One region of the Ancrocorticia sp. genome, then DNA from elsewhere that is predicted to be linked to it. Evidence: riboswitches for the same ligand, from Rfam matches in the RefSeq annotation. Region 1 holds a riboswitch; each other region holds the start of a gene.
The links. Region 1 has a riboswitch for thiamine pyrophosphate ahead of ACTHV6_RS02350 (thiamine ABC transporter substrate-binding protein). Riboswitches for the same ligand answer to the same signal wherever they lie in the genome.
Positions count from the first base shown of each region.

Region 1 (9,705 bases):
GCGAACATAGAGACAAATCCGTGTCACAATCGTTACGTGCTTCTCTCAGATACAGACATTGCGCGGTACGTTGCGGACGGTCGGATTCAGGTGGATCCGTGGGATTCGGAGATGATCCAACCCTCCTCGGTGGATATCCACCTTGACCGCTTCTTCCGCCTGTTCGATAACCACAAGTACACGGTGATTGACCCGGCGGCGGATCAGCCGGATCTCACGCGGCTGGTGGACGTTTCGGCGAACGGCGAATTCGTTCTACACCCGGGGGAGTTCGTTCTTGGGTCAACGTACGAGAAGATTACTTTGGCCGACGACGTCGCGGCCCGGCTCGAAGGCAAGTCCAGTCTTGGACGGCTCGGGTTGTTAACTCATTCGACGGCGGGTTTCATCGATCCAGGCTTCTCAGGGCACGTCACGCTCGAGCTTTCCAACACGGCAACGATGCCGATCAAGCTGTACCCGGGTATGAAGGTGGGGCAGTTCTGCTTCTTCCAGCTCTCTTCTCAGGCTGCCAAACCCTATGGAAGTGGGGCATCAGGATCGCGGTATCAGGGCCAGCGTGGGCCAACTGCTTCGCGTTCCTTCAAGAACTTTCACCGCATCGATGTCAGCCGCGATGTGACTGGCGGCCAACTCTAGGCTCCGGCATCCTGTCGGGCTATTCGGGACGCTACTCGTTTGAGCTCATGAGGCGGACCATTCGAGAGCGCTATTCCCATTCTTAGTGGTTCCAAGATTTCTCACATTATGCGAACCTCTTGGCTTCTTTTTGTTGATATCTAGCGGTTTTTCGTGTGGTAACCGTCAGTGAAAATTCAAGCATTATGATACTATGTGCTGGCGCCACTCTTGTGTGCGTTTGCTCTTGACCGCCCTCCGCATCACGTTGAGGAGTCACGTAATGCCAGCACTTTTGCTCTTGTTCGTTGTGGGGGCATTGTGTGCGCCCATTGTGATGAACCGCGGCAGGCTCGGCTTCGCTCTGCTTTCTGCGATTCCCGGACTCGCTACCATCTGGTTCTTGTTGCAGCTTCCTGCAGCGTTCCGCGGCGAAGTTTACGAACAAAAGGTTAGTTGGCTGCCCCAACTCGGCTTCACGTTCGACGTAAGGATCGATGCACTCTCCACGGTCATGGCATTGCTTGTCACGGGTGTGGGCACGCTGGTCCTTCTCTACTCAGCGCGATACTTTTCTGATGTGGCCTCGCATATCGGCCGGTTTGCTGGCGTTTTTGTGGCGTTCTCTGGCGCGATGCTGGGCCTAGTGATCACTGATAACACGCTGGCTCTGTACATGTTTTGGGAACTGACAACCGTCTTTTCCTTCCTGTTAATAGGCCACTACTCCTCCCGCGGAAGCTCCCGGCGCGCAGCAATGCAGGCGATCATCGTGACCACTCTGGGTGGGCTCGCCATGTTGATCGGCATCATCATGCTGGGAGCAATGCCGGGAGGATCATACTCGCTACATGAACTTGTGGCGGCCGCGCAGGCTGGCAACTTGGGATACGGCCATCCCGAACTTCTCTCCGCTGCCGTGGTGTTGATGCTGATCGGCGCCTTCTCAAAATCCGCGTTGATCCCGTTCCACTTCTGGCTCCCGGCGGCCATGGCCGCACCAACTCCAGTTTCTGCCTACCTGCACGCAGCCGCGATGGTGAAGGCTGGGGTGTACTTGGTAGCACGCCTTGCTCCGGGCTTCGCGGATGTCACGCCGTGGAAGCCAATGATTCTTGTGGCTGGAATCGGGACGCTACTGATCGGCGGGTACCGAGCCCTCAAGCAACACGATCTGAAGCTCGTCCTAGCCTTCGGCACGGTGTCCCAGCTCGGACTCATCACCCTGATGGTGGGTTACGGAACGGCAGAGATGGCCTTGGCGGGCCTCATGATGCTGTGCGCACACGCCCTCTTCAAGTCCACGTTGTTCCTCACCGTTGGCGCCGTGGACGTTGCCATGGGAACGCGCGATCTGCGCCAGCTCACCGGTTTGGGGCGCAAGATGCCGGTGCCCGCAGTGTTTGCGGGCCTTGCCACCGCCTCCATGATCGGATTCCCGCCGATGGCCGGGTTCGTGGCGAAGGAGGCTGCACTAGGTGCTCTGGTTGGAGGAGACGTTACAGCCACGATCACGTGGGTGGCCATCGCTGTGGGGTCGGCCCTGACAGTGGCCTATGGACTGCGTTTCTGGTGGGGGGCGTTCGCCACCAAGGACGGGGTGGAAGAACACCCCGTTGGCCGCTCATCGCGCGTCATGACGGCACCTATCGTGATTCTCTCCTCGCTCGGACTCATCCTTGGAATCTCCTCTTCGTGGTGGTCCCAGCTGCTTGAATACCACGCGGATCTATATCCGGGAAGCGCCGGACATCTGGCCCTGTGGCACGGTTTCGGCTGGCCGCTTCTCATCACTCTGCTGGTGTTCGTAGCCGGATTCCTTCTCTTCTTGGGACAGCACCACTTCGTCAGGATCACCAACCGATTCGAAGTGAAGATCGCCGCGGACAAGGTGTACCAGTCCACCTTGCGCGGACTTGAAGATCTCTCAGGCCGCGTTACCGGCGCCACCCAACGTGGATCGCTGCCCGCCTACCTCTCCACGATCTTTGGATTCACACTTGTCACCGTGATTGTGGCGGGTTTGGCCGGCGGAGCCAACCTTCCGGACGGTATTCGGTTGTGGGATTCGCCAGCCCAAGGGGCGGTTGTCATCGTAGTGGTGACTGCCGCCGTTCTGGCCGCCCGCTCGCGCCGCCGCATGAAAGCCGTTCTCTTGATGGGAGTAGTGGGCTATGGAATTGCGCTGATTTATGAGCTGTACGGCGCCCCAGATCTAGCGCTCACACAGGTCCTGTCAGAAACGATCACTCTGGTGGTGTTCGTGTTGGTGGTGCGCCGCCTGCCACCCTATTTCTCCAACCGCCCGCTCCGCGGCTCGCGCAGCCGGCGGATTATGCTGGCAGGACTCACCGGTTTGATGGTGTCCCTAGCGGCTCTCATCGCCGCTAACGCACGGGAGCACGAACCAATTTCCACGCTCTTCGCCGAAGAGGGCTTCAACTTCGGGTATGGGCGCAACATCGTGAACGTGACCCTCGTTGATATCCGCGCGTGGGATACGCTCAGCGAATCGGCCGTGCTGGTGGTGTGCGCGATGGGGATTGCTTCACTGCTGTTCGTTCGTGACCGCACGGGACGCACAGACCGCCTGCGCAACATCCTTGGGCCAGCCCAGTCCCGTGTACGCGAGAAGTTCGTGGAGATTGTGGATTCCGGCGATTACCACTCCGTGGATGCTGGCAGCGAGCGCCCCTCACAACAAGGCCGGGAACGCTCGTGGCTCTCCACAGTTGTTCGCCGCGGCGTTTCCTCGCGGCCGGTCATCTTGGTTGTTGGAACACGAATCGTCTTCTACTCGATTGTCATGGTGTCTCTCTTCCTCCTCTTTTCCGGCCATAACCAGCCGGGTGGTGGGTTCGCTGGTGGCCTGTTGGCGGGAATCGCGTTTGCTCTGCGATACCTTGCTGGAGGCAGATTTGAGCTGGGCGCCGCGCTGCCGGTGCTTCCCTCCTATCTCATGGGCGGCGGGCTGCTCTTCATTGTGGTGGCCGTGATTGCTCCAGTGTTTGCCGGAGGAGTTCCGCTACAGACCGCGATGATCGATGCCACGGTCCCGATCTTCGGATCGATCCACATTGCCACCGCCCTGATATTCGATATCGGTGTGTACTTGGCAGTAGTGGGTATGACGCTGGAAATCCTGCGATCACTCGGCGGCGAGATTGATCGCCACGGTGAACTCGAAGGACTGCAGGGCCCAGATGATCTCATCATTGTTCCTCACGAGGATGATCGCGCGGCACTCAAGCATGAGATGGATGCCGAAGCTATGTTGCGACGTGACGAGGAATCCGATGATCTCCCGGGAGGCACACAGGGCTCTGGCACTCAGCAACCTAGCCCCGCGCGAATGGATCACGCTCACCGCGAGCTGGCATCGCCCCCTCATGAGTCATCACTCAAGGAGTGGGAGCGCGGCACATCGAGTTCTTCAGCCTCCTCTAGTTCCTCCTCTAGTTCCTCCGAAGCGAAGGGAGAGAACGCATGAGTTCGCTAGCATTAGTCATTCTTGCCGGGGTTCTGGTGGCCGTTGGCGTATACCTGATTCTTGAGCGAAGCCTGTCACGCATTGTTCTTGGCCTCGCGGCACTCTCCAATGGAATCAACATTGTGTTCCTGATAGCCGGTGGGCGCTCCGGTGAGCCGCCGATTGTTGGGACCGCAGAGCCGGAAGCAATGGCGGATCCCCTGATTCAGGCGATGGTTCTGACGGCCATTGTCATCACGTTGGGAATGACCGGCTTCCTGCTGGCGATGGCCTACAGATCGTGGCAGCTCCGCGATAACGATGAAGTCCGCGATGATCGCGAGGATCGTGCCGTTGCCAAGCGCAAGGCCGCTGAAGCGATGGAGAAACACGAGGATAAGGGCGATCTTGTTGAAACGGTAGCCGAATTCCACGATGAAACCGATGGAGGAAATAGTGAATCTTAATGTCCTCCTAGCCCTACCCGTGGTGCTGCCCATGCTGGGCGCAGGCATTCTGCTGCTGCTCTCAGCCAAGCGGTTCCGGTTCCTTCAGTTCATCGCCACGATTGGCGTGCTGAGCCTTGTGTTGGCGGCAGCGATCGCGCTTCTCATCGGTTCGCTCGACGGGCCTATTGTTCTGAACATGGGCGGCTGGGCCGCACCCGTGGGCATCGTGCTGGTGGCCGATAAGCTCTCTACGCTCTTGCTGGTCACGTCGGTGACCGTCACGCTTCTGGTTTTGCTGTATTCAGTGTTCCAAGGTGTGGCAGATGGCGATAAGGGTGCCCCTTCGGCGATCTACTATCCGGCGTTCCTCCTGCTGTCCGCCGGGGTGTCCAATGCCTTCCTGTCCGGGGATCTGTTCAATATCTATGTGGGATTCGAGCTCTTGCTGGCCTCCTCCTTCGTGTTGATCACGATGGGCGGGACTCAGGAGCGCATGCGTACCGGCACGGTGTACGTGATTGTTTCTCTCGTGTCTTCCATGGTGTTCCTTGTGGCAATTGGGCTCACCTACGCCGCTGCCGGCACGGTGAATCTGGCCCAGCTGGCCCTGCGCCTTCCGGAACTGGATCAGGGCATACAGATGATCTTGCAGGTGCTGCTCTTGATTGGGTTTGCGATCAAGGCCGCTATCTTCCCGCTTTCTGCGTGGCTCCCAGATTCTTACCCAACGGCTTCGGCTCCCGTCACAGCCGTGTTTGCTGGCCTCCTGACGAAGGTGGGCATTTACGCGATCATCCGCACGCAAACGCTGCTGTTCCCGGACGGTGCCTTGAACGATGTGCTCGCGTGGTTCGCCGTGGCGGCAATGCTTGTTGGCATTCTGGGCGCGGTTGCTCAGAAGGACATTAAGAGGCTGCTGTCCTTCACTCTCGTTTCCCACATGGGCTACATGGTGTGGGGCGTCGCGCTGGGATCCACGGGCGGCTTCTCCTCCACAGTCTTCTACGCGGTTCACCACATCACGGTCCAGACAACACTGTTCTTGGTGGTGGGCCTGATCGAACGCCGCACCGGCACCACCTCGATGAGCAAGCTGGGATCCTTGGCTGCCGGAACCCCCCTCATCGCGGCGCTCTACTTGATTCCCGCGCTCAACCTTGCAGGCATCCCACCGATGTCCGGATTCCTCGGCAAACTGGGCCTCATGGAGGCATCGGCGCATCGTGGCACCGGTTTGGATTGGCTGTTGATTGCAGCCGGAATCATCACCTCGATCCTTACCCTGTACGCCGTGATTCGCGTGTGGAACATGGCGTTCTGGCAGGAGGCCCCGGACCCGTTGCCGGAGAATGATTGCCCGAAGGGCATGATCGGTATTGCCGCCACGCTGGTAGCCGTTACGCTGGGGTTGTCAGTGATCGCAAACCCACTGCGCCACTTCACAGATGACACGGCGGTTGAACTCAGAGCACGTGCCCCCTACATCGCCACCGTTCTTCCACAGGAAGGCCAACGTGGGGAAGGTATTTCCCCGAACGTCACGGATGATCACATGGAGGAGCCCGAAGGAGGCAACGATGAGTAAGTCACGGGACGCTATCCGAATAGCAACGCAACGCCCGGGCCGCTTCCCACACGCCTCGCTGGGCACACTCTTTTGGTGCACGCTGGTCTGGGTGTTGTTGTGGGGTGAAGTCACCCCTGGCAATATCGTCTCGGGCTTCATCCTCGCGCTCGCAATCACCAGCGTGGCACCGTTCCCCGCCATGAGCTTCGATGGGCGTTTCCGCCCGCGCGGCCTCGTGATACTCGGCGCACACTTCGTTTACGATCTGGTGTTCTCCTCCATTCAGCAGGCACTCTTCATCGTGCGCGGGCGAAAAGCCAAGGCCGCCATCATCCGCGTTCAGCTCCGCTCCGAATCTGACATGTATTTGGCCATGGCAGCCGGCATGGCCGCGGTAGTTCCGGGCACAGTCCCGGTGGAAGCGGACGCCTCAACCGGCACGATGTACATTCACGTATTCGATGTAGGCCTATCGGGCGGTGTTTCGGCTGCTCACAATTCGATCCTCGACCTAGAGGAGAGGATTCTGCGCGCATTCGCCTCACGCGACGAACTTATTCGCGCTGGCTTCGTACCGGGCCCCACCTCCCGATCGGGCCTCTTGCCGGTCCCATTCGCCCCAGTGTACGAATCGACGGAGGAGGACTAATGATTTGGGTAGTTGGAGTATGCGGCGTGATGCTATTCATCGCTGCCGCCGCCGTGCTGTTCCGCATCGAACGTGGCCCCTCCACGCTTGACCGCATGGTTGGCGTGGACGTGATGACCTCCATCGTGCTGGGGGCCCTGGCGCTCCTCGTTGCATATACCACCAGGGCGGATTTGTTGGCTGTCTTCGTCGTCGTCTCCGTCGTCGGCTTCCTCGGATCGGTGACCCTCGCACGAGCCGCGCGCCCCGACGATCCGGGCAAACGCCGAATCCTCACCATCGAGGAGGAAGAAGCGATCGCGGCCGCGGAGGCAGCGGAAGAAGAATCTGATTCGGACGAAGATAGTGCCGAACCCGTCCATCCGGATGGGAGCGACGAGGAGGAAACCAATGGATGACGTTCTGGACATCGCCGGTGCAATCTTCCTCATCCTTGGCTGCACGCTCACGCTGATCGCCGCGATCGGGCTGGCGCGCTACCCGGACCTGATTTCGCGCCAGCATATTGCCACGAAGCCGCAAGTGCTCTCGCTGATCCTGAACCTGACCGGCGCGGCGATGATCGTGCGCGATTCCACCATGACGTGGACGATGATCCTCGTGATTGCCTTCCAACTCATCACGTCCCCGATTTCGGCCCACATGCTTTCGCGCGCCGGATACCGCACGGGCAGGGTGGATTCTGGCGAACTGGTGGTGGACGATTTGCGGGAGGACCTACACGTGGCGCCAACCGAGCGCGATAATAGGAAGAACACTCATTAAGGAGAAGGTATGGATATCGGCTGGAAAATCATCAGCGCTGGCGCCGGAATCGTGTCAGGCTTCCTCGCGAATAAACTCGCGGACGGGATCTGGAAGGTGGCCGTTGGCCGGGACCATCCCAATGAGGAGGATTACACCGAACCGCTGCGCGATGCTCTGGTCTTTTCCGTGGTGTCCGCCAGCGTGGCCGCGGTGGTGAACCAGTTGGTGATGCGTCAGGCCTCCAAGTGGTATGGGCTGGACAGGGCCGCTGAGGGTGCCCAGCAGGTTGCGGACGAGGTAGCCAACGCGGCGGACTGATTGCTAGGCTGTGGGATCGACAGGGGAGCGCCAACGCGGTGCTGAGAGTGCGAAAGCAGACCCTCGAACCTGATCCGGATCATACCGGCGCTAGGGAGTCGAGTTCTCTCCTCACTTCGGTGAGCCCTCCTTGATTGGAGGAAGAATGAAGCAGCAGAAAATCGCGGCTACGGCAGTGGCAGCGTTGGCCTTGGGTGGGCTCGCCGCCTGCTCCGGGGACGATTCGCAGGGTGGGGACGCGGGATCGGCGCCCGATTCCGTCACGGTTCTGGTCCACGATTCGTTTAACGTTCCGCAGGATTTAATTGACCGGTTCGAGGAAGAATCAGGTTTTGAATTGACGACGACGGCGCCCGGCGATGCCGGGGTTGTTGTCAACCAGCTGATTCTGGCCAAGGACAACCCCACGGTGGATGCCGTGTACGGCGTGGAGAACTTCTCCGTGCAAAAGGCCGTGGATGAGGGTGTGTTCGCCAACTACACCTCTGGGGATTTGCCAGCGAGTGGGGCGGACTACACGCTAGACGGCGCCGTGACCCCCATCGATCTGGGGGATGTGTGCGTGAATGTGGATCACGCGTGGTTCGAGGAACAGGGTATGGACGAGCCGGCCACCTTCGATGATCTGGCCAAGCCTGAATACGCTGAGCTTCTTGTGGTTCAAGATCCGGCGGCTTCTTCTCCCGGGCTCGCCTTCCTCGTGGGAACCGTTGAGGCCCTGGGCGAGGATTCCTATCTGGACTACTGGCAGAGCCTGCTGGATGGCGGCACCAAGGTGGCTTCCGGATGGTCGGATGCCTACTACTCTGATTTCTCTGGCGCTGAGGGCGAAGGCGATTACCCGCTGGTTGTTTCCTACGCCTCATCACCGGCCGAAAGCGCTGGGGCAACTGGATCGCTGGACGATACCTGCGTGCGGCAGATCGAATATGCCGGCGTTGTGGAAGGGGCAGCTAACCCCGAGGGAGCTCAGGCGTTCATCGATTTCATGCTCTCGGACGATGTGCAGGCAGCGATCCCTGGTGAAATGTACATGTACCCCATCAACGATCAGGTCGAGCTTCCTGAGGAGTGGGCTGAATATGCCGCTGCTCCCGAGAATCCGATCGAGGCCGATACCGCCGTTGTGGCGGAGAACCGCGACACGTGGATCAAGGATTGGACCGCACTGTACGAGGAGAGCGGGAACTAACCTTTGCAGGTCACGCACCGATCGAGCGGGGGCGGCCGGGGTGGCGGGGCTCGGCCAGACGTTCGTGCTGCCCGGCACCGTGCTGGGCGTGGCAACCCCGCCGGGCTTGGCCAGATCGCGGCATGGTCAGGCGCTGTTGCTTTGCCCGTTGCCTTCCTCGGGGTATTCTTCGTGTGGCCCGTCGCGGCCATGCTGGTTCGCGGATTCGTGGGCGATGCGGGCTGGGACTTTTCGGGTTTCGCCGAGGTTCTGAGCCAAGAACGCACGTGGCGGATCATCTGGCAAACGCTGTGGATGGCGCTGGGCGGGACCGCCGGGGCGGTGGTGCTGGGTATTCCGGGGGCTTATGCGCTTTATCGGTGCACGTTTCCGGGGAGCCGCGTGCTGCGCGCCATTTCCTCGGTTCCCTTCGTGCTGCCCAGCGTTGTGGTGGGCGTGGCCTTCCGCGCGCTGCTTGGTAAAGGTGGGGCGTATGAGGCGTTGGGACTGGACGGTACGGCCAGCGCAGTGGTGATGGCCATGGTGTTCTTCAACTTCTCGGTTGTAGTGCGCACCGTTGGTGGCATGTGGGCCGGGCTGGATCCGCGTGCGGAGGAGGCGGCACGAACACTGGGGGCATCTCCCTTGCGCGCGCTGTTCACGGTTACGCTTCCGGCGCTGCGGCCCGCAATTGGTGCGGCGGCCAGTCTCGTGTTC
Region 1 is NZ_JBQCZW010000003.1:119,900-129,604, forward strand. Features, by position in the region: gene dcd (dCTP deaminase) at 37-639, shown strand; gene ACTHV6_RS02315 (Na+/H+ antiporter subunit A) at 902-4,108, shown strand; gene ACTHV6_RS02320 (Na(+)/H(+) antiporter subunit C) at 4,105-4,554, shown strand; gene ACTHV6_RS02325 (Na+/H+ antiporter subunit D) at 4,544-6,121, shown strand; gene ACTHV6_RS02330 (Na+/H+ antiporter subunit E) at 6,114-6,752, shown strand; gene ACTHV6_RS02335 (monovalent cation/H+ antiporter complex subunit F) at 6,752-7,150, shown strand; gene mnhG (monovalent cation/H(+) antiporter subunit G) at 7,143-7,517, shown strand; gene ACTHV6_RS02345 (DUF4235 domain-containing protein) at 7,527-7,817, shown strand; TPP riboswitch at 7,829-7,931, shown strand; gene ACTHV6_RS02350 (thiamine ABC transporter substrate-binding protein) at 7,963-9,009, shown strand; gene ACTHV6_RS02355 (ABC transporter permease) at 9,013-9,705, shown strand, end outside.

Region 2 (9,705 bases), on a different contig from region 1:
CCTCCTGAATCAATAGGAGTGTATGCTCAGTTTGAACAAATAGACAAACTAAAGTGATGTACCGGATGCCCCATGTACACGGCAACACCTTCTTAGGAGAAACACCATGCTTATAGCACTCTGGATCGTCAACGTTCTTCTCGCGCTCGCTTTTCTGGGGGCGGGTTCCCTCAAAATCATCCGTGGCAAAGAACAATTACAACAATCGGGCATGGCGTGGACAGAAGACTTCCCCGCCGCCATGATCAAGACGATCGGCACGCTCGAAATCCTTGGGGCTCTTGGGCTCATCCTTCCGTTGGCAACCGACATAGCACCGATCCTTACCCCGATCGCAGCCGTCGGCTTGCTCATCACGATGGCAGGCGCCATCTTCACACATACCCGCCGTCACGAGGCAGCCACACCGCCAATCGCTTTGGCAGTCTTGTCGATCATCAGCGCCGTTCTCGGATTCATCGTGGTGCTCTAAACGCACGTGAAGATAGCCTACCTAGGTGTCAGTCCCACTGTTGGGTCCCATTAGCTGAGCTCCGAGGCTTAGGCAGGGATCATCGTGCGACTAAACCAACGAATATTACGGCACCCACGGACTGCCATTTCGTACACTTCGCGCCTGCACCCGTCGATTCCAGCTCCGAAACCGTCAGAGCTTGAAAACGTTGGGGCAGGCGCGAATGTGCAGGAGTTTCTCGTTCAAAAAGCTAGAGCTACTTGACGGCATCCTCAATCATCGGCGTGAATTCATCGAGTGCATACTCGAGAGCCGCGGGGGTTCCCAGCGAGAAGGCCTGCGAGAGTTCATCGCTGATGACGATGTCCTTACCGTCTTGCACCGCCGGGATCAGGTTCCAGCCGGAATCCTCAGTGATCTCTGTGATATCAAGATAAATCGGGAATCCAACCAGCAAGTCCGCGTCCAGCATGTCCAGCTGCTCCGGAGAGACTGACACGGTCCAACCATTGTCGTTCACCGGAAGCTCGTCAAGGGTTGGGTTTTGCACGAAGCCGAGGTTCTCGAAGAAATCGACTCGCCCGTCATCGACATAGGCGCCCCAGCCTTCGCTTGTGCGAGTGGCCACCGTGACGGTCTTGTCCTGCCACTCTGGGTGAGCTTCCGACGTATCGGCAAACTTCTGGTCCAGCTCGTCCAGTATCTCTTGACCCTGTTCTGGCTGGCCGAGTGCCGTGGAGATCATGTCCATCTGCTGATCGCGAGTGGCCAGCCACGAATCTCCACCCTCTGGTACGCCAACGGTTGTGGCGATCTCGGACAGGCGATCGTAGCGTTCTTGTTCACCCGAGCTACGCACGTCAAGGATCAGGTCCGGCTTAAGGGCTGCGATCGCCTCGTACGAAGGATCTAGCGTGGCGATGATCTCGGGCGATTCATCATAGAGTCCCTCGGACCAAGGCCCCACACCGTCACCCCCGAATTCGAGCCAATCGGAAGCCCCAACTGGCTGAATTCCCAGCGCAAGTGCCGCTTCGGCGTCGCCCCAACCGAGCGCCACCACACGCTCGGGCGCTTTATCAACTTCCACCGTCCCGAACTTTGTTTCAATGCTTGCCGGGAAGGCGCCCTCCGCCCCCTCGCTGGGCGCAGTGGTTTCTGTATCTGTGGAATCGCTGTCCGATGAAGATGAGCACCCTGCCAGTGACAAGGCACAAACAGCAAGAAGCGAAGCTGCGGCGCGGCGTAAACGCATGAGTCGATCCATTCGTAGAACGTTGAGTTAGTTAGTGTATCCTAACTTTTGTGACATTATCGGATACTGCTCATGGAATCAAGAAGGCGGACGGACAACACGTCCCAACCAGCCGCCGCCTCTTTTTCCTTCCCCTCGCGCTAGCCGGCCTTGCCTTGCTGGTCATCCTGAGCATCGCGATTGGCTCCAAGTTCATCCCAGTTCCCCAGATCTTCGACGCCTTGGCGGGTGCCTCCGATGCGAACACAGCCCACATCATCTGGGACCTGCGCATCCCCCGGACCGCCGTTGGCCTCTGCGTGGGTATGGCTCTTGGCGTGGCAGGCGCACTCATCCAAGCTCTCACCCGCAATCCCCTTGCCGATCCGGGGATCCTCGGCGTTAACGCAGGGGCCTCCTTCTTCGTTGCACTGGGCGTTGCCCTGTTCGGGGTCACCACGATCAGCGGACAGGTGTGGCTTGCGTTCGCGGGAGCATTCGTTGTGACGGTGGCCGTGTACTTCATTGGATCGGCGGGGAGAGGGGGCACCGATCCGGCGAAACTCACCCTTGCGGGTGTGGCGCTCAGCGCCGTCCTCAGTGGCCTTGTCACAGCCATGACTCTTCTTGATCCCAAGGCGTTCAATGAGATGCGTTATTGGAACGTGGGAAGCATCGTGGATCGCGGTTGGGACATCCTGCTTCCGGTATTGCCCTTCCTCGTGATCGGTCTTCTTCTAGCCGTCATTGCCGCTTCCTCCCTCAACGCCATCGCGCTAGGAGACGATCTGGCCAAGTCGCTCGGCGCCAACGTTGCCCTTACCCGTGTGATCGTGGTTCTCGCGGTGACGCTCCTAGCGGGCGGCGCCACGGCGGTTGCCGGCCCCATCGGATTCATCGGCCTCATGATCCCCCACATTGCTCGATGGATCGTTGGCCCTGACCAGCGGTGGATTCTCACCTACACCATGATTTTGGCACCCTCGCTCATCCTCGCCTCGGACATCGTGGGACGGATCGTTCAGTGGCCGGGAGAGTACCCCGTTGGGCTGGTCACGTCCTTCATCGGTGCACCCGTCCTCATCCTTCTCGTGCGGCGCAGGAAGGCTAGCGGACTATGACGGCTCCAGCCACTCTAGATTTCGGCTACCGCAGCCTGACGTTCCGCCACTTCGGCATATCCGTTCGCTGGCCACTGCGCAGCGTGATCGTGTGCCTCATCCTGCTGGGTGCAACCATCGCCCTCGCGGCCTGGACCCTGACACTGGGCGATTACCCTCTCACTTTCACCGAAGTATGGGCCGCCCTCACGAATAACCCAGATGCGGGATTCGCCCGGACCGTCGTCGTCGAATGGAGACTACCCCGCGTACTGGCGGCCGCTATATTCGGGGCTGCCCTCGGAGCCGCGGGAGCCATGTTCCAATCACTTACCCGAAATCCCCTAGCCTCCCCTGACATCATCGGTTTCTCCACGGGCGCGTATACCGGCGCTCTCATCGTCATTATCCTGATGGGCGGAACGTATCTGGAACGGGCGGGCGGCGCTCTCATCGGGGGAATTCTCACGGCTGGACTCGTATACATACTCGCCTGGCGCCACGGTGTCCAAGGCTTCCGTCTCATCATTATCGGCATCGCCGTTTCCGCTGTGCTCGGCTCCTTCAACACGTGGCTCATGCAGTCCGCAAACCTCGAAGTAGCCCTGAGTGCCGCCGTGTGGGGCGCCGGCTCGCTCAACGGCATCAACTGGGAACAAGCCTTATGGGGCGGCCTCATTGTTATCCTCCTGCTGGCCGGCGGGGGCGTGCTGGGGCGCGGGCTTCGGCAGCTGGAACTGGGGGATGACGCCGCACGCGCCACCGGTGCGCGCGCCGAACCGGTCCGACTCTCCATCATGGTGATCGGCGTGGCCCTGACGGCAACGGTCACCGCAGCCGCCGGCCCGATCGCCTTTGTTGCCCTCGCCGCCCCGCAAATCGCGCACCGCCTGACCCGGAGCATCGGCATCACTGTGGCGCCCGCCGCCTGCATGGGGGCACTCTTGCTGGTGGTGGCCGATTTGGCTGCTCAGCATCTGCTCTCCACGATGCTGCCCGTTGGTGTGGTCACCGTTGTGATCGGCGGCGGATACCTCGTGTGGCTAATCGTTCAGGAGGCGAGGCGCCGTGTGTAAGCCGCCCACATGCCCCACATGCCCCACATGCCCCACATGCCCCACATGCCCCACATGCCCCAGACGGCCCCCGCAAACATCCGGAATCGTTACCGAAAGGATGCACCCATGACAGTTCCCGCAACAGAACGTCCCTCATCGGCCGGCACGTCGGAAGGTAGTTCGAATTCGGGCAGCTCGGACCGCCTCCACGCCGAAAACGCCACCATCGGCTATGACAAGCGCACCATTTCCCAGAATCTCTCTGTCTCGATCCCGGACGAATCCTTCACGGTGATCGTTGGCCCGAACGCCTGCGGCAAATCCACGCTCCTGCGCGCCCTCAGCCGCCTTCTCCAACCAAGCAACGGCCAGATCGTCCTAGACGGCCGCGATATTCATTCCTACCGAGCAAAAGAAGTGGCGCGCCGCATCGGCCTCCTCCCTCAAAGCTCCATCGCCCCGGATGGCATCACGGTGGCGGACCTCGTGGCGCGCGGGCGATTCCCGTACCAGAAGCTGATTCAGCAGTGGACCGAGGCGGACGAAAAGGCCGTGGCCGAAGCAATGGAAGCCACGGGCGTTAACGGGCTCTCGGGACGGCTGGTAGACGAGCTCTCCGGCGGCCAACGCCAGCGCGTCTGGGTAGCCATGGCGCTCGCCCAGGAAACCGACATCCTCCTCCTAGACGAACCCACCACCTTCCTCGACATCACCTACCAGATCGAGCTCCTCGAACTGCTCACGGACCTCAACCTTGCCGGCCGCACCATCGTGGCCGTCCTCCACGATCTCAATCACGCCGCGCGTTACGCCAGCCACCTCATCGCCATGCGCGACGGCCACATCATGGCCGAAGGCACCCCGCGCACGATCGTCTCCGCAGACCTCGTGGAACGCGTATTTGATCTCAAGTGCCTCGTGGTCCCGGACCCGGCCGTGGGCACTCCGCAGGTTGTTCCGCTGGGTAGGGAACGGCGTTAGTTTTGTAACGACGACGAACCCGCATCCAGCCCCTGCTGCCAGAATTCCTTCTCAAGCCTTGTTGCCGCGCGGAAAACCCGCACTAGTTCGGCGAACCGCCGCGAGCTGATCGCCCCGCCGTCAGAAAGCGCATCAAGGCGTGCGATAGCCGCTGCTGCTCCGGCTTGGAATTCCGCCCCGGCGTATTCCTCGATCCATTCTGCGTAGGGGTGGGCCTCGCCGTCACCGCCCGTACTGCCCGCGCTGCCTCCCGCGCCGCCTACCGCGCCAGCCCTTTCTCCCAACCCAGCCCCATTCGCCCGGAGCACTGGCTCAAGCGCGGTCCCAATCTCCGCGTATCCGATCACGCATGGGGCCAGAGCAATGTGCAGATCCAGCAGATCGCCGGACATCCCGGCGTCCAGCACGTACCGCGTGTAGGCAACGGTGCCCTGCTTTTCCGGAGCCGCGTCCAGCTCCTCCAGAGAAATCCCCCACCGCTCCGTCAGGCGGCGGTGCAGCTTCGTCTCGTCAAGGATGAGTGAGAGCGCATCGCTGGCCTCACGAATGTCCGCGAGCCTCCGGCTCTTGTATGCGGCCAAGGCATTCGCGCGGGCGAACTGAATAAGGAACAGGTAGTCCTGCACGAGGTAGTCTTGAAAGGCCTGGAGCGGCAGCGTTCCTTCCCCAAGCCTCTGCACAAACTCATGGTTGGTGTAGGCCTCCCACTCGGGGGCAATTGCGTCCTTCAGATCGTCAAACAGTGTCATCGCTCGTCCCTTTCACTACGTCTCATAGACACAGGGCGGGAGCGATGCGCGAGTTGGCGATGATGGCACCGCCCGCATCTTTGACATTCCTCCGCGAGTACGAACTCGATCAGGTTCTCGGGTTTCTCTCAGCCCAGATGGGCACCCCGTGTCTGCAGTACGAGTATCGCACACTCAGCTCACCGAGAGTTTTTATTTCGACGACGACGGCGCTCCGCGAACCTACAAAATCACGCTCGCGGCAGGGCGATCCTTGATAGGGTTACACGTGACATGGGGTGCCACGCGAGAGTGCGGGCTGAGAAAACACCCATCGAACCTGATCTGGTTAACTCTAGCGAAGGGATTGTCATGGTTGACCTCAACCTGCATTCTGCTTACAACACATTGCGTACCACCAACCCGCTGATCCAGTGCATCACGAATACCGTTGTGCAACAGTTCAGCGCCAACGTTCTTCTAGCGGCAGGTGCCTCACCGGCGATGCTGGACCATGAAGCTGATGCCGCGCAGTTCGCTCGGATCGCGAATGGCCTGCTCGTGAACTTTGGGACTGCCACTAGCCACCAATTTCTTGGCGCCGATGCCGCCATTGAGGCGTCTCTTGCAGAAGGCCACCCGTGGGTTCTTGACCCGGTGAGCGTTGGGGCAATCGAGTATCGGACGTCGAGGATTCGCCGTGCTGCCGGCATGAATCCCACCGCGATTCGCGGCAACGCCTCCGAGATCGCGGCTCTGGCCGGTGCCGGGCTTGGCGGGCGTGGAGTTGATTCCACCGATGAGGTGGATGCCGTCCTACCTGCCGCCGCCCAGCTGGCGCGTTCCACCGGAGCGGTTGTTGCCATCTCCGGGAAGACCGACGCCGTAGTTGCCCACATCAACGGGACGGACCATGTTGTGCGTGTGCATGGAGGGCACGAGTTGATGCCGCTCGTCATCGGGACCGGGTGCTCGCTTGGTGCGCTCACCGCCGCCTATCTCGCGGGTGCCGATACTGCCTCGGAACGCTTGAATGTCGTTGTTGCCGCCCACGCACACTTCGCCGTTGCCGGGGAGCGTGCTGGCCGCGATGCTCACGGTCCTGGAAGCTATTCTGTGGCCTTTCTGGACGCCCTCCATGCCGTGACGGCAGAGGAACTGGCGGGCGCACGGGTTGAGCTGAGTTCTCTTGAAAGCGTTGCGTCATGATCGCTGCCAGCCCGCGGTTGGCGGGGATTGATGCCCGGCTGTATCTGGTGACGGATACCGCTCAGTGCGAGTCGGCTGGCCGCAGTGTGGCCGAAACTGTATACGAGGCGGTGGCCGGTGGGGCTGGCATCGTTCAGGTGCGCGATAAGGATCTGGATGATGCTGGCTTTTACTCGCTGACGCGAGAGGTTATCGCTGCCGTAGCCGCGGCTATGGGCGGAAGTGGGAGGTACGTACCCGTCGTCGTCAATGATCGGGTGAACGTAGCCCGGCGGCTTCTGGACGAAGGCATCCCCATTCACGTCCATATCGGGCAATCAGACACCACGCCAGCCCGCGTACGGGCGTTGCTCGGGCCGGGGCCTCTCATCGGGCTCTCCGCGTCCAATACGGCCCAGTTCGCGGCCGCGCGGGCGTCCGGGGCGGTGGATCTTCTGGGGATCGGGCCGGTCTACGACACCTCAACCAAGGCCGATGCGCCGGGAGGGCTCGGGGCCGAGCATCTTGGCGAGCTGGTTGCACAAGCCGGGCTGCCCGCGGTTGGCATCGGTGGGATCACACATGATCGTGCGGCGGAAATCAGGGACTGTGGACTCATCGGGATGTGCGTCGTTTCCGCAATCTGCATGGCAGAGGATCCGCGGCGGGCTGCGGCCGAACTGCTTACTGCCTTCGATCCGGGTGGCCTCATTGGTGGAGTTGAACCGGGCAGTGCCGGTGTGGCAAGGGCTGGCGATCCCCTCACTAGTGCGGACCGTGCCGGCGGCAAGGTTTCCGCCGAAGAATCAACGTTGCGGTTAGGCGGGGCGCGATGAACCGGCCACCAATCGCGCTGTCCATCGCGGGGACGGATCCCAGTGGCGGCGCCGGCATCCACGCCGACCTCAAGGCCTTTGCTGCGCGCGGGGCTTTCGGCACCACCGTGATCACGGCCCTCGTTGCCCAAAACACCCACGGCGTTTCTCGGGTGTATCCCATTCACGATGATTTCGTTGCCGATCAGTTTGATGCCGTTCTGGGCGATATGCCCGTGGATGCCACAAAATCTGGCATGCTGGCCTCGCGATCACTCGTGGAGCTGGTGGTTGATCGCCGGCGCTCTGGTTCTCTTGGCTTCTACACGGTTGATCCCGTCATGGTGGCCACGTCGGGGCATCGCCTTTTGGAGGCTTCGGCTGTGGATGCCGTGCGCGAGCTGTTGCTGCCGGTTGCCGATCTGATCACGCCCAACCTGCCGGAGGCGGCTCTCCTGCTTGGGGATGACGTGGCGGAGGCTGCGAGCCCTCCGGAGATGGTGCGGCAGGCCCGCGAGCTTGTGTCCCGCGGAGCCGGCGCCGTGCTCCTTAAGGGTGGGCATGCACCTCAAGGAGACGTTGTGGATGTCCTGGTGACTGGTAGCGGCGAGGTCAGCCAGTTCATTCATCGGCGGGTGGCCACGCCGAACACTCACGGAACGGGATGCACCCTCTCCGCGGCAATCACCGCCGAGGTGGCGAAGCTCCTACACCAAGGCGCGGGCAACGCGCTGGATGCAGGTCTGTTTCACGAAGCGGTGGCAAGCGCACTGGATTATGTGTCCCGAGCGATTGAATCCGCTGCTGAGTGGCGTATAAGCCTCCAGCCTGAAGGGGCTCATGGGCCAGTGGATCATCAGGTTGATCTGCGGCGGGCCTAAGTGGCTAACCATTCCCGCGAGGTGACGGGTTAAGTCACGAGGTGACATGTTGCAACATGTCAACAGCGGCATTAAAGTGTCTCCTCCCCAAGGGATCAACTCGCAGTGTGTGGAGTCCACTCGCAGAAGGGTCTCCTCCCCAAGGGATCGACTCGCCAAGGGGGCCACTCAACCAGCGTGGCTGATTCAAGTTGCGGAGCGCCCAACCCTGCTGTTGACTGAGGTCCATGACATCGACTCTTCGCCCACTGACCCTGCCCGCTCCTGAGGACACCGCTACGTGGCTGCGAGATCGAGCTACAGAGGGACTGGCCCGCGTCCGCCAGATCGCGCAGGAGTTGAAGTCCGCTCCACCCGCTGACGCGCTCGGCGTCTTGCAGGCGTGGAACGCCCTACAGATTGAGCTAAGCAACGTCCAAGCACCCGCGAGCACATTCGCCCAGTTACATTCTGTCGCGGAGGCTCGGGCAATGGGCGATGCAGTGGATCAAGAAACCTCTCAAGTGAGCACTGCGCTGTGGCTGGACGCTGATCTGTACCGCGTATTCGCTGGATTGGACCCTGCCGGTTTGGATGATGATGCCACTCGGCTCTTAGAGCACACATTGCGGGACTTTCGCCGATCTGGCGTGGACAAGGACGAGGAGACGCGGCAACGGCTGGCTGCCATCGACAATGAGATGGTGCGCTTGGGCCAGCAGATCGAGGAAAACACGCGGAACGATGTACGCGAAATAGCCCTGACTCCGGATCGGCTGGTTGGGCTGCCACAGGACTGGATCGATTCCCATCAACCCGGTGCGGACGGCCTCGTCCGAGTGAATACCGAGTACCCAGATCTGGTTCCCTTCTCCACCTACGCCCATGATGATGCTGCGCGCCGCGAACTGAAAACCGCCTCACTCAACCGAGGCTGGCCTGTGAATGACGCCCTCCTGAAGCAGTTGTTCGGCCTGCGCAGCGAGTATGCCCAGATCTTGGGGTACGCCAACTGGGCTGAATACGATGCCGAGGACAAGATGATCGGCTCGGGCGCGGCGATTGGCGAGTTCATTGAGAAGATCTCCGCTTTGGCTCTTCCATCTGCCCAACGGGACTACGCTGTGCTGCTTGAGCGGATGCGTCAGGACAACCCACAGGCTCAGAGCGTCGATACGGCAGATTCCGCCTATTACGCCGAACGTGTCCGCACGGAACAGTACGGCGTTGATTCGCAGGAAGTGCGCCGCTACTTTGATTTCACCAAGGTTCGTGACGGTCTGCTCG
Region 2 is NZ_JBQCZW010000018.1:16,792-26,496, forward strand. Features, by position in the region: gene ACTHV6_RS07205 (DoxX family protein) at 107-472, shown strand; gene ACTHV6_RS07210 (iron-siderophore ABC transporter substrate-binding protein) at 711-1,709, opposite strand; gene ACTHV6_RS07215 (FecCD family ABC transporter permease) at 1,760-2,809, shown strand; gene ACTHV6_RS07220 (FecCD family ABC transporter permease) at 2,806-3,864, shown strand; gene ACTHV6_RS07225 (ABC transporter ATP-binding protein) at 3,973-4,827, shown strand; gene ACTHV6_RS07230 (TenA family protein) at 4,824-5,576, opposite strand; TPP riboswitch at 5,646-5,735, opposite strand; TPP riboswitch at 5,841-5,940, shown strand; gene thiM (hydroxyethylthiazole kinase) at 5,928-6,764, shown strand; gene thiE (thiamine phosphate synthase) at 6,761-7,579, shown strand; gene thiD (bifunctional hydroxymethylpyrimidine kinase/phosphomethylpyrimidine kinase) at 7,576-8,439, shown strand; gene ACTHV6_RS07250 (M3 family metallopeptidase) at 8,667-9,705, shown strand, end outside.
Region 2: linked by a shared signal. The riboswitch ahead of thiM (hydroxyethylthiazole kinase) and the one ahead of ACTHV6_RS02350 (thiamine ABC transporter substrate-binding protein) in region 1 are both predicted to bind thiamine pyrophosphate.

Region 3 (9,705 bases), on a different contig from region 1:
AGGCCGCGATGAGGGCTGTGGTTGCGGCCAATGCTCCAAGAGCTCGGAGCTTGTGCAGGTAGGTGGTCATTGTGTTCTCCTTGGAAACGGATGTTAGGCGCGCAGTCGCGGGATCGCGGCCATGAGCTTTGTGGTGTAGGGGTGGCCGGGGCTGTCAAAAACTGTGTCAACTGGGCCGGATTCAACGATTTCGCCGTCTTTCATGACGATCACGCGATCTACCAGCTGGTGGACAACGGCCAGATCATGCGAAATGAAGATGAGGGATGTTCCGGTGCGCTGCGATAGGTCAGCAAGCAGATCAAGTATCTGTGCCTGAACAGAGACGTCAAGGGCGGATACCGGCTCGTCGCACACCAGCACATCCGGATCCAACGCTAGGGCGCGAGCGATGGACACGCGCTGGCGTTGGCCTCCTGAAAGCTCGCGGGGGTGAGCCGGCAAGAGGTCAGCCGTCAACGCCGTCAGCTCCAATAGCTCGCTCACGCGAGCATCGATACGTTCAGCGGAGTAACCGTTGCCCCGCAGCGGCTCCTTGATGATCTCCTCGACGGTGTAGCGAGGATCAAAGGACCCGGCCGGATCTTGAGCCACGAACTGGATCTTCTTGCGCAGCTCCCGGGTCTGGGCACGGGAACGCGCCTGATGCCAGCCGAAGCCGTCAATCTCCACCTCCCCGGCATCTGGCTCAATGAGTCCCAGAATGAGCCGCACGAGTGTGGACTTTCCAGATCCCGATTCGCCTACAATCCCCAGCTTCTCGCCCCGCAGCAGCTGAAAATCAACACCGCGGACGGCTAGGCGGCGCTTGCCACCCGGTGCGCTGAAGGATTTGGAGAGCCCGGTGGTTTGCACCTGTAGCGCGCGCTCTCCGGTTGCCCCACCACCATCGGCAGTGCCAGCAACTTCGCGCCCGAGATCCCGGGAGGGAACGGCGGCCAAGAGCGCCTTCGTATAGGGGTTCTTGGCGTTGCCCAGTACCTCGGCGGCACTCCCCTGTTCAACGATTTCGCCATCCTTCATCACGAGGATACGGTCCGCGATTCCGGACACGACAGCCAGATCGTGGGAGATGATGAGCAATGCAGTGCCCGCATCCCGCCTCGCCTTGAGAAGGTTGATCACCTGAGCCTGCACCGTCACATCCAGTGCGGTAGTGGGCTCATCGGCGATGATCAGTTCCGGCTCTCCTGCGATCGCAGAGGCAATAAGAGCCCGCTGCCGCAATCCTCCGGACAGTTCGTGCGGGTACTGCTTGGCCCTAACCTCAGGATCATCGATGCCAACGCTTGCCAGCAAGGAGCGCACCTTGCCGGGCACCTCACGGCGCTTGGCAAGCCCGTGGGTGAGGATGGGTTCGGCCACCTCAGCCTCAATCTTGCGCAGGGGGTCAAGCGAGACCAGCGCATCTTGAAGAACCAGCCCAACATGCCGCCCCCGAACTTGGCGCCATTGGCGCTCCTTGAACTGGAGAGCATTCTTGCCGGCAACGGTGAACAGGTTGGCTTCCACCGTTGAGTTATCCCCGGCCAGCCCCGTGAGGCTACGGGCAGTCACGGACTTACCGGAGCCAGATTCGCCCACGATGGCCACCACTTCGCCCGGGTAGATCGCCAGATCAAGGCCGCGCACGGCGTGCACCGATCGCCTGCGGCCATTGAATCGGACGTTCAGCCCGCGCACCTCTACAAGAGGGCGCGCCGGGGTGGCATCAGCCGGTTCAGCGCGGCTAATTTCTTGGCTCGTGGCACGTTCCAGAATTGAGAGAGTCATCCGTTCCTTCTTTCGTGGCGAGCCTGCAAGTGCCGGCCGATAACAGTTGAGGAGATGATGGTGGCAGTGAGAGCAGCACCGGGGAAGGCGGCCCACCACCAAGCCACCCGTAGATACTGCCGAGATTCGGCGAGCATCGATCCCCACTCGGGGATCGGGGGCTGGGGCCCCATTCCGATGAAGCTCAGCGCCGCCGCCCCGATAATGGCGGTACCCAGTCCAATTGTTGCCACCACAGGGATCACTCCCAGTGTGTTGGGCAGAACGTGGCGCAGCACCAGCCGGGTTCTGGACAGCCCGAAGGTTTGGGCTTGCTCCACGTACCCAGAGTTCCGCGCGATCTTCGCCTCAGACCTCACCAGCCGCGCATACCGCGGCACGCCGGCCACACCAAGGGCGAAGATCAGGTTCCCGATTCCGGGCCCCGTGAAGGCGATAAGAACCAGCGCCAACAGGATTTCGGGGAAGCTGGCAATAACATCGGTGGCTCGAGTCAGCACCGTATCTAGCCACCGCGGGCCAATCCCGGACATCAGCCCAATCAACGCTCCCACGAAAAGCGCCAGCAGCGTGGCACCAACACCAATGGCCAGGGAGTACCGAGCCCCGTAGACCACCCGTGCCAGAATGTCGCGCCCCAGCGCATCCGTCCCGAACAGGTGCTCTGCGGTGGGTGCTTGATTCACGGCAAGCGGATCAGCAAAGTAGGGGTCCACGCTCGTCAACAATCCTGGCCACGCAACGGCAATCGCCGCCACGCCTAGGACAACCACGCTCAGCACCAGCCCGATGCGCGGCCTGACCTTGGGTGGATGAAGATAGAGCCGGGTGATCCGCCAGTCCAGAGACTGGTGCTCAACAATCGTGCTCATCGCGTCCCACCTTTCGCCGGTGCAGATTCGCGCAGTCGTGGATCCAGCGCGAAGAGAATGAGATCGGCGATCGTCGTCGCCACAACAAACGCCGTCGTCGCCAAAATCGCTACGCCCAAAATCACCGGAATGTCCTTATCGGTCACGGCGGCTACCGCAACCTGCCCAATACCGGGCCGGCCAAATACCTTTTCCGTAATCACCGCGCCGCCGAGCATCCCGCCCACGGTGAGCCCCGTCAGCGTGACCACCGGCAGGGAGCCATGGCGGAGCGAATGGTGGGTGCGGACCTTCCACTCCCCCACGCCCCGCGAGCGCGCCGTGAGCGTGTACGGGGCCTCAAGCGATCGCTCGGTGGATTCGCGGAATACCTGCCCCAGATACGCGCCGGTGGGCACCGCCATCGCGATGGCTGGAAGGACCAGTGCGGATATCGAGCCCGCCCCCGAAACCGGGAACCAACCCAGATTGAAAGAAAAGACCGCCAGCAACACGATGCCGAACCAGAACGGGGGAAGGGAAACCAACACCAGCTCCCCGCCCCGCCACAGCGAACGCAGCGCCCCGCCGCGGCCCGAGGTGACCAGAGCCGAAACAAACGCGATGGCGAACGCCAGCACCGTTGCGGTCAGCGCCAGCTGGATCGTGGGAAGGAGCTGCTCGCCAAGGACCTCCGTGACAGGCTTGCGCAAAACGTAGGATTCGCCCAAATCACCGTGAAAGATGCCAGCGAAGTAGCTGAGGTACTGAAGTATGAGCGGCTGATCCAACCCCCACCGCTCGATCGCTTGGGCACGCAGCACCGGATCGTTGCGGTTGTCTTGGCCCAGCAGCATAGAGGCCGTGTCACCCGGCGCAAAGTGAATCGCCAAGAACGCCACCGTCACGGCGGCCCACAGCACCAGCGCGGCCCCGCCAAACTTCCATGCCAGCTGCCAGGCGAGCGCCCGGATGCGGTCCGCGCGGCTGATGCCGTCAACTAGGGCGGCGTTGGGGGTTTCGGGTGCGCCGTCCTGCGCCGTGGCATCTGGCGCCCCGTCTCGGACTACTGCATCGTGGGGCGCCGTGTCATGCGGCGCAACAAAGTGAACGCTCATCACGGCTCCCTATCCAGCGGTTCGAGGATGCGGTAGGGAATGTCCCATGCAGCGTTGGTACCGTCCGCGCCGGCGCCGTCCAGCCCGATCCACTGCTTTTCGCTCTGTGTCAAAAGCCCGTGGCGCTGGGCGAGCTTGCGCGCGTACCGCCACACATAGGGATAATCGCGAACTGAGGCCGCGCCCCATCCGAACTCGCGCCGAATGCCCTGATCGAACAGGGCAAGAACTGAGAAAAGCTGGATATCCACGAGCGTGGGCTCGGTCCCGGCAACGTAGGCATCCGGGTCCCTCAGTTCGTAATCGAGCACCCCCAACCGTGCGTAGATGAGTCGTGCCAGCGCTTCCTTCTCCTCGTTCGCCGCGCGAGGCAGCCGCCGTCCTGCCTCGATCAGATCCTGCCTGATGGAGGCCTCGGTGTACGGGGCGCCGCCGGTCGGGGCGCCCGCAAGCGCGTCCAACACGTCCTTGGGTGCAAGATCCGCTTCCGTCCGGTCTGCGCGCGTGAGGTGGATCCGGGCGGGATCTTTTTTCGTATCGACGACGGCGAATTCCTCCCCCGCCGTGGTGAGCCTCAACAAGATCTTGATGCTCAGGTGGTCGGGGTCGGTGGGGTTCAGGGCAACGGTGATCGGGGACGGACCCAGGCTCAGAACGCTATCTGGCGAAGCCTGCGGGTCAGTGAGAGACAGTGCGGGCATTGTGTCAGCCCTCCTTGAGGTGAATCGGGATGTTGGTGGTGCGAGCCGAAGTTCGAAGGAATACAGGCGCTGCCCGTGATCTACCACTTTGGTTTCGCGTTCGATCCTGCGATGGAAGCCGTGCTGGTAGTAAAGATTGTGGGCGTGGACCATGTGTGGGGAAGAGTTGATGCTGATCGTTTCTGCACCGTTGGTTCGTGCTTGGTCAATGGCGTGCTCCACCAGCTTGTGGCCGATGCCCCTTCCGCGCCCCGCCCGCGCAACGCCAAGGATGTTAAATGTTGAGGTGCCACGGGCGATCGCTTCGGGATGCGGAGTCAGAACGCCAGCCACAATTCTCCCGGAGGAGCGCTGCTCAACAGCCCAGATGTAGTTGGTTTCTGCCCGCGCGCTAATTGCGTGGAGGCCACGCCTGTACTCCTCGGTGACCCAGCATCCGTGGGTGAAGGCATCCTCAAGCATGTTGCCGAATTCTTCGTATTCGTGTGGCTGAGCCAAACGCAGCACATGATCCGCGTCTAAGGGGACGGGGCGCAACTCCTCGGGGTGGAGCGAGGTGGGGTTCGACGGGGTGGGATTCAACGTGATGCTCATGCTCCAAAGCTCCACAACTCATAAGAGCCACCGCCGCCGGGGCCCGTGTACAGGGGCGAACCCGTAAGGCCCTCGCGCCCAGCCGGCTCCAACCATGCCGCGAGCGATTCTTCCGGTGTGGGCAGGTAGGAGGTTTCTCCGCGGATGACGCCTTTGTTGATGTACTCTCCCGACGGGCCTGGCACAAGGCCGAGGAAGTACTTTTCCCGGTCATCTACTAGGCCGTTCTGGAACAGATCTCGGGCGTAGGCCCACAGGTTGGGGTAGTCGCTGATCTGGATCGAATCGTCCTGACCGAACAGCTCCACGAAGCCTGGGCGGTAGTTGCGCTCGAAGGATGCGAGAGTTTGGAACAGGCGAACATCGGAATCGGTCAGGCGATCGCCGAACAGGTAGCGCCGCGAAGCTAAACGGAAATTGTAATCGGCCAACCGAGCCTCGAAAATGCGCTTGGCGGCGAGCGCCGCATTGTGGCTCTGAGCGAAGATGGCCTTGTAGGTCCCGTTGTTCACATCGTCGAATAGCTGCTGGTTGAGTAGGTCAATTTCTTGGCGCAGATCTGCCTGATAGAGGTCGGGAGCATCTGCCTTGTGAAGTGGCTTCCACGCCGTCTCCAGATCGATGGGGAGAAGGTGGTAATTGTTGGTCACTACCTTTCCCGTGACCGTGTCAATGACGGTTGGGGATGTGCCGCGGCCGGCAAAGGTGGGATCCGTGGCTCGGTAGAAATCGTTGAGGCGGTCGGTTCCGAAACGCTGGACAACATCGCCGTCACTATCGGAGATGCGCCAACCTTGCGAATCCCGCCCGTACAGAAGGACAAATGGGAGCGCCTCTTGCAGGCCAAGCAACCGGGTAACGATGAGCTGGCGCCGTGCCCACCCGCAACCGACGCTTCCTAGCAGGCGGTATCGCCCTGCCTCAACTGGCCATTGGCCATCCTCTTGGCCAAAGCGAGCCGTGAACCAGTTGCGTTGGCGGCGGAACCCGCCATCGGGGGTCTGCTCGGAAACAACTTCTGGCATTTTCGCACTATCGTCTCGGGCCGGAGGATTGAGAAGTTCATATTCAACTGAAGCTTTAAGTGCGGTCATGGGAGTGCTCCTTTGAAGGAATTGGTCTGCTGAATGTGTGAAGAAAGTTTGTGGAGAAGATTTGTGAAGAACGGAAATATGCTGATAGATGCGCTCTCGCGGGGAAAACACTGCGTTTTGGGTATAAGATCCCGCATTTTGGATGCAAGAAAATACGCTCTGCCCTTCGAGGCTGCGTGGGAAAGCTGCGTGTGAGGGCGGCAGTGGCTTCGGCTAAGGCAGCAGGATGAGTTTTAGTGAAGCTGGCGGTATGGGTGTGCCGACAAACGGTCTGCAGGAGCCCGTTGCGAACTGACCTCGGGATACGTGATCAGATGGTACGGGCGCTGCTCACCGTGTTGCGGTTGGCCAGAGAAAAGGCTTCGTTGAAAACTCTGTGCCTAGCGACAACACATTCGACAACAGAAGGCCGCACGGGTGAAGTAGAGGTTCGTGGTGAGCTGCTGATTGTGCATGTGCTCGCCCCTCTCATGTGTGATCTGTAATCGAACACCTTTAGCATATGGGGGTAATAGGTTTATGTCTAATGCATGTTCACATCGTGAGAATGCAAGGCGCGGGATGCCATACTTGAACGTGGACACGGGGTGCTCCAACCGGAGCTGAGACTAAACCCGTGGAACCTGATCTGGTTCATACTAGCGAAGGGATTGTCCAGTGAATCAACGCGCTTCAATATCTGCTGCGCCCGCCATGGACGGCACATCACAAGCATCAGCGCCCGCACAACCTCCTGCCTCTACAGCCGCCATGCCCAAGGCCGGGCGTGCAGCCCTGCGCGCGGGTGTCGTAGGAAATTGGATAGACAACGTCCACATGTTCCTTCCACTCACCGCACTAGCTCCGGCGATGGCGGTGCTCGCTGGGCCGGGGGCTGCGGCCGCCACGGGCGCGATCGTCGTGATCGCAATGATGCTCGGACGCCCCTTGGGAGGCGTGATCTTTGGGCGGATCTCGGACAAGCTGGGCCGCACCCGCACCACGAAGATTGCCATCACAGGGACGGCGCTGTGCGCGCTGCTCATCGCGGTGATGCCCACCTACGAGCTTCTCGGCGGAGGAACCATTGCGGCAATTCTGGCCCTGCGGTTCATCGGGGGAATCTTCATCGCAGGAGAATACTCCGCCGCCATTCCATTGGCTATGGAGTGGTCCTCCCCTCGTAAGCGCGGCTTCATGAGCGGGCTCATCCTCTCGATGGCGCCGTGGGCACAGGCCTCCATTGCATTCGCCGTCGCGTGGCTGCTGGCGCTCATGGGGCCCGATGCCTATGCGGCATGGGGATGGCGCATCCTCTTCGTGATCGGTGCGCTGCTTTCGGTTGGGATGCTCATCTACTATCGTTCTCGGGTCACGGATGCCCCGATTTTCCACCGCGAGCGCTCTGCCACGGCTCGGCCAAAGGCGAGTGTCAAGGACGTGGTACTGGGGCGCTGGTCTAGGTCATTCTGGCAGGCGTTCATCATCATGACCGGCCTCTTTTTCCTCACCCAAACCACGGTTGTCATGATGACGGCGGAACTCGGCGAAGAGACAGGGCTGACCTCGGGTGAAGTCTCTGTGGCCATGGGAATTGCCTCGATCAATCAGGCGATCTTCATGATTCTCGCCGGCCATATTTCCACCAGAATCGGCCGGCGGAACCTCTTCATCATCTGGGGCACAGTGGCGCTGATCGCCGGGCCGGGCATCTGGTGGGCGGCCTCCGAATCCACCACTCTGGCTCAAGCAGCACTGTGCGCCTCGCTGCTGCAGGTGGCAACTGTGGCGGCCTACGGTCCCATCTCCGCCTACCTTTCCGAGAGATTCCCTACCGAGGTGCGCTCCACCGGGTACGGGATCGTCTACAGCTGGTCACTCATCATCCCCTCGCTTTACCCCTTCTATCTGCCCACGTTGCAGGAATGGTTCGGGCCCTACGCGGCGATCATGGGATTAATCGTTGTGGGCGCCGGCCTCGTGATTCTCGGGGCGGCACTGGGCCCCGCCCTCAGCAGGCGTGATATCTCCCGCGATCTCGATGAGGTTGCCTCAGTTGTCGACGGGGTGCCATTAGATGGCGGCGCACCAACTGGCGAAGGCAACGATCGATGAACGGCACGGGCGCGGCACTGCCAGGCACGGACCTGGCACGGGACACAGATTTCGCTGCGGCGGCACCCGCAATTGCGGCAGTGCGGCGGGGCCAACCCCTCGTGCACTGCATCACGGCAACGGTATCCATGAATTTCGTTGCCAACGGGTTACTTGCCGCCGGTGCCCGCCCCATGATGACCGAGACCGTCCAGGAAGCACCGGTCATCACGGGGATTGCGGATTGTTTGCTAGTCAATGTGGGCACCCTGTCCACTGACGCCATGGAGGGCATTCGTCCGACGGTTCGCCAGCGGATATCGGACGGCCAACCGTGGGTTTTGGATCCCACCGCAATAGGCAGAGCGCCGGTGCGCACGCCTCTGGCGCGAGACCTGCTGGATTCCCATCCCGCCGTTGTCCGGGGAAATGCCTCGGAAATTCTTGCTCTCACGGGAGGGAAAGGAGGGCGTGGCGCCGATTCTGCGGAAGGCTCCGGCGCCGCGCTCGCGGCCGCCCGGCAGGTATCCGCACGCACTGGAGGCGCCGTGGCGGTATCGGGCAGCACCGATCTGATCGTCGGGCCGAATAACACCACCCGCACAATCACACGGGGCCATCCACTCCTCACGCGGGTCACGGGCACCGGATGCCTCCTAGGCGCCATGACCGCTGCCTGCATGGCCGCGTGCGACGACCTGTTCGAAGCCGCATCGGCCGCCACACTCTGGATGAATATCGCGGGAGAACTCGCGGCCTCCAGAGCCCCGCGGCCCGGATCGTTTCGGATTGCACTGCTCGATGCTCTAGACGAAGTAGGCGAGGTAGCCGATCACATGGAACGCAACGCACAACATGAGGAGAAATCATGAGGACAACAGGGCCGCTCGATGTGCGGTGTTACCTAGTCACATCAGGAACCGATTCACGCACCGTCGGCGTTGCGGCAGAGGCCGCCGCGGGTGGTGCAGGGATCATTCAAGTCCGCGCCAAGGATCTGAGCACCTCCGCGTTGCTCCAGTTTTCCGGCGCCGTGGCCGATGCCGTCCAACGCGCGAACCCGCACACCGCCGTGGTGATCGATGATCGGACAGACGTTGCCTTCGCCGCGGTACGCGCCGGCCATGCAGTGGCCGGGGTGCACCTCGGCCAAGATGATCTGCCAGTACCTGACGCCAGAGCAATGCTCGGACCGGACGCGATCATCGGCCTGACCACCGGCACCCTTCAAACAGTTCAGGCGGCCGATGCGACTCTGGTTGATTACCTTGGCGCCGGCCCATTCAGACCCACACCAACGAAAGATCCCGGCCGCCCGCCACTCGGCCTAGCCAGCTACCCGGAATTCGTAGCTGCCACAACGATTCCTGTGGTGGCCATTGGCGATGTCACGCCAGCGGACGTTGCCGATCTTGCCGCCACCGGCGTTGCCGGGGTGGCGTTCGTCCGGGCCATCATGGCGTCGGATCATCCACGCGCCACGGTGAGCCAGATTCTTGGA
Region 3 is NZ_JBQCZW010000025.1:9,521-19,225, forward strand. Features, by position in the region: gene ACTHV6_RS08680 (ABC transporter substrate-binding protein) at 1-70, opposite strand, end outside; gene ACTHV6_RS08685 (dipeptide ABC transporter ATP-binding protein) at 94-1,773, opposite strand; gene ACTHV6_RS08690 (ABC transporter permease) at 1,770-2,645, opposite strand; gene ACTHV6_RS08695 (ABC transporter permease) at 2,642-3,742, opposite strand; gene ACTHV6_RS08700 (GNAT family N-acetyltransferase) at 3,742-5,037, opposite strand; gene ACTHV6_RS08705 (glutathione S-transferase C-terminal domain-containing protein) at 5,034-6,131, opposite strand; TPP riboswitch at 6,705-6,799, shown strand; gene ACTHV6_RS08710 (MFS transporter) at 6,789-8,225, shown strand; gene thiM (hydroxyethylthiazole kinase) at 8,222-9,076, shown strand; gene ACTHV6_RS08720 (thiamine phosphate synthase) at 9,073-9,705, shown strand, end outside.
Region 3: linked by a shared signal. The riboswitch ahead of ACTHV6_RS08710 (MFS transporter) and the one ahead of ACTHV6_RS02350 (thiamine ABC transporter substrate-binding protein) in region 1 are both predicted to bind thiamine pyrophosphate.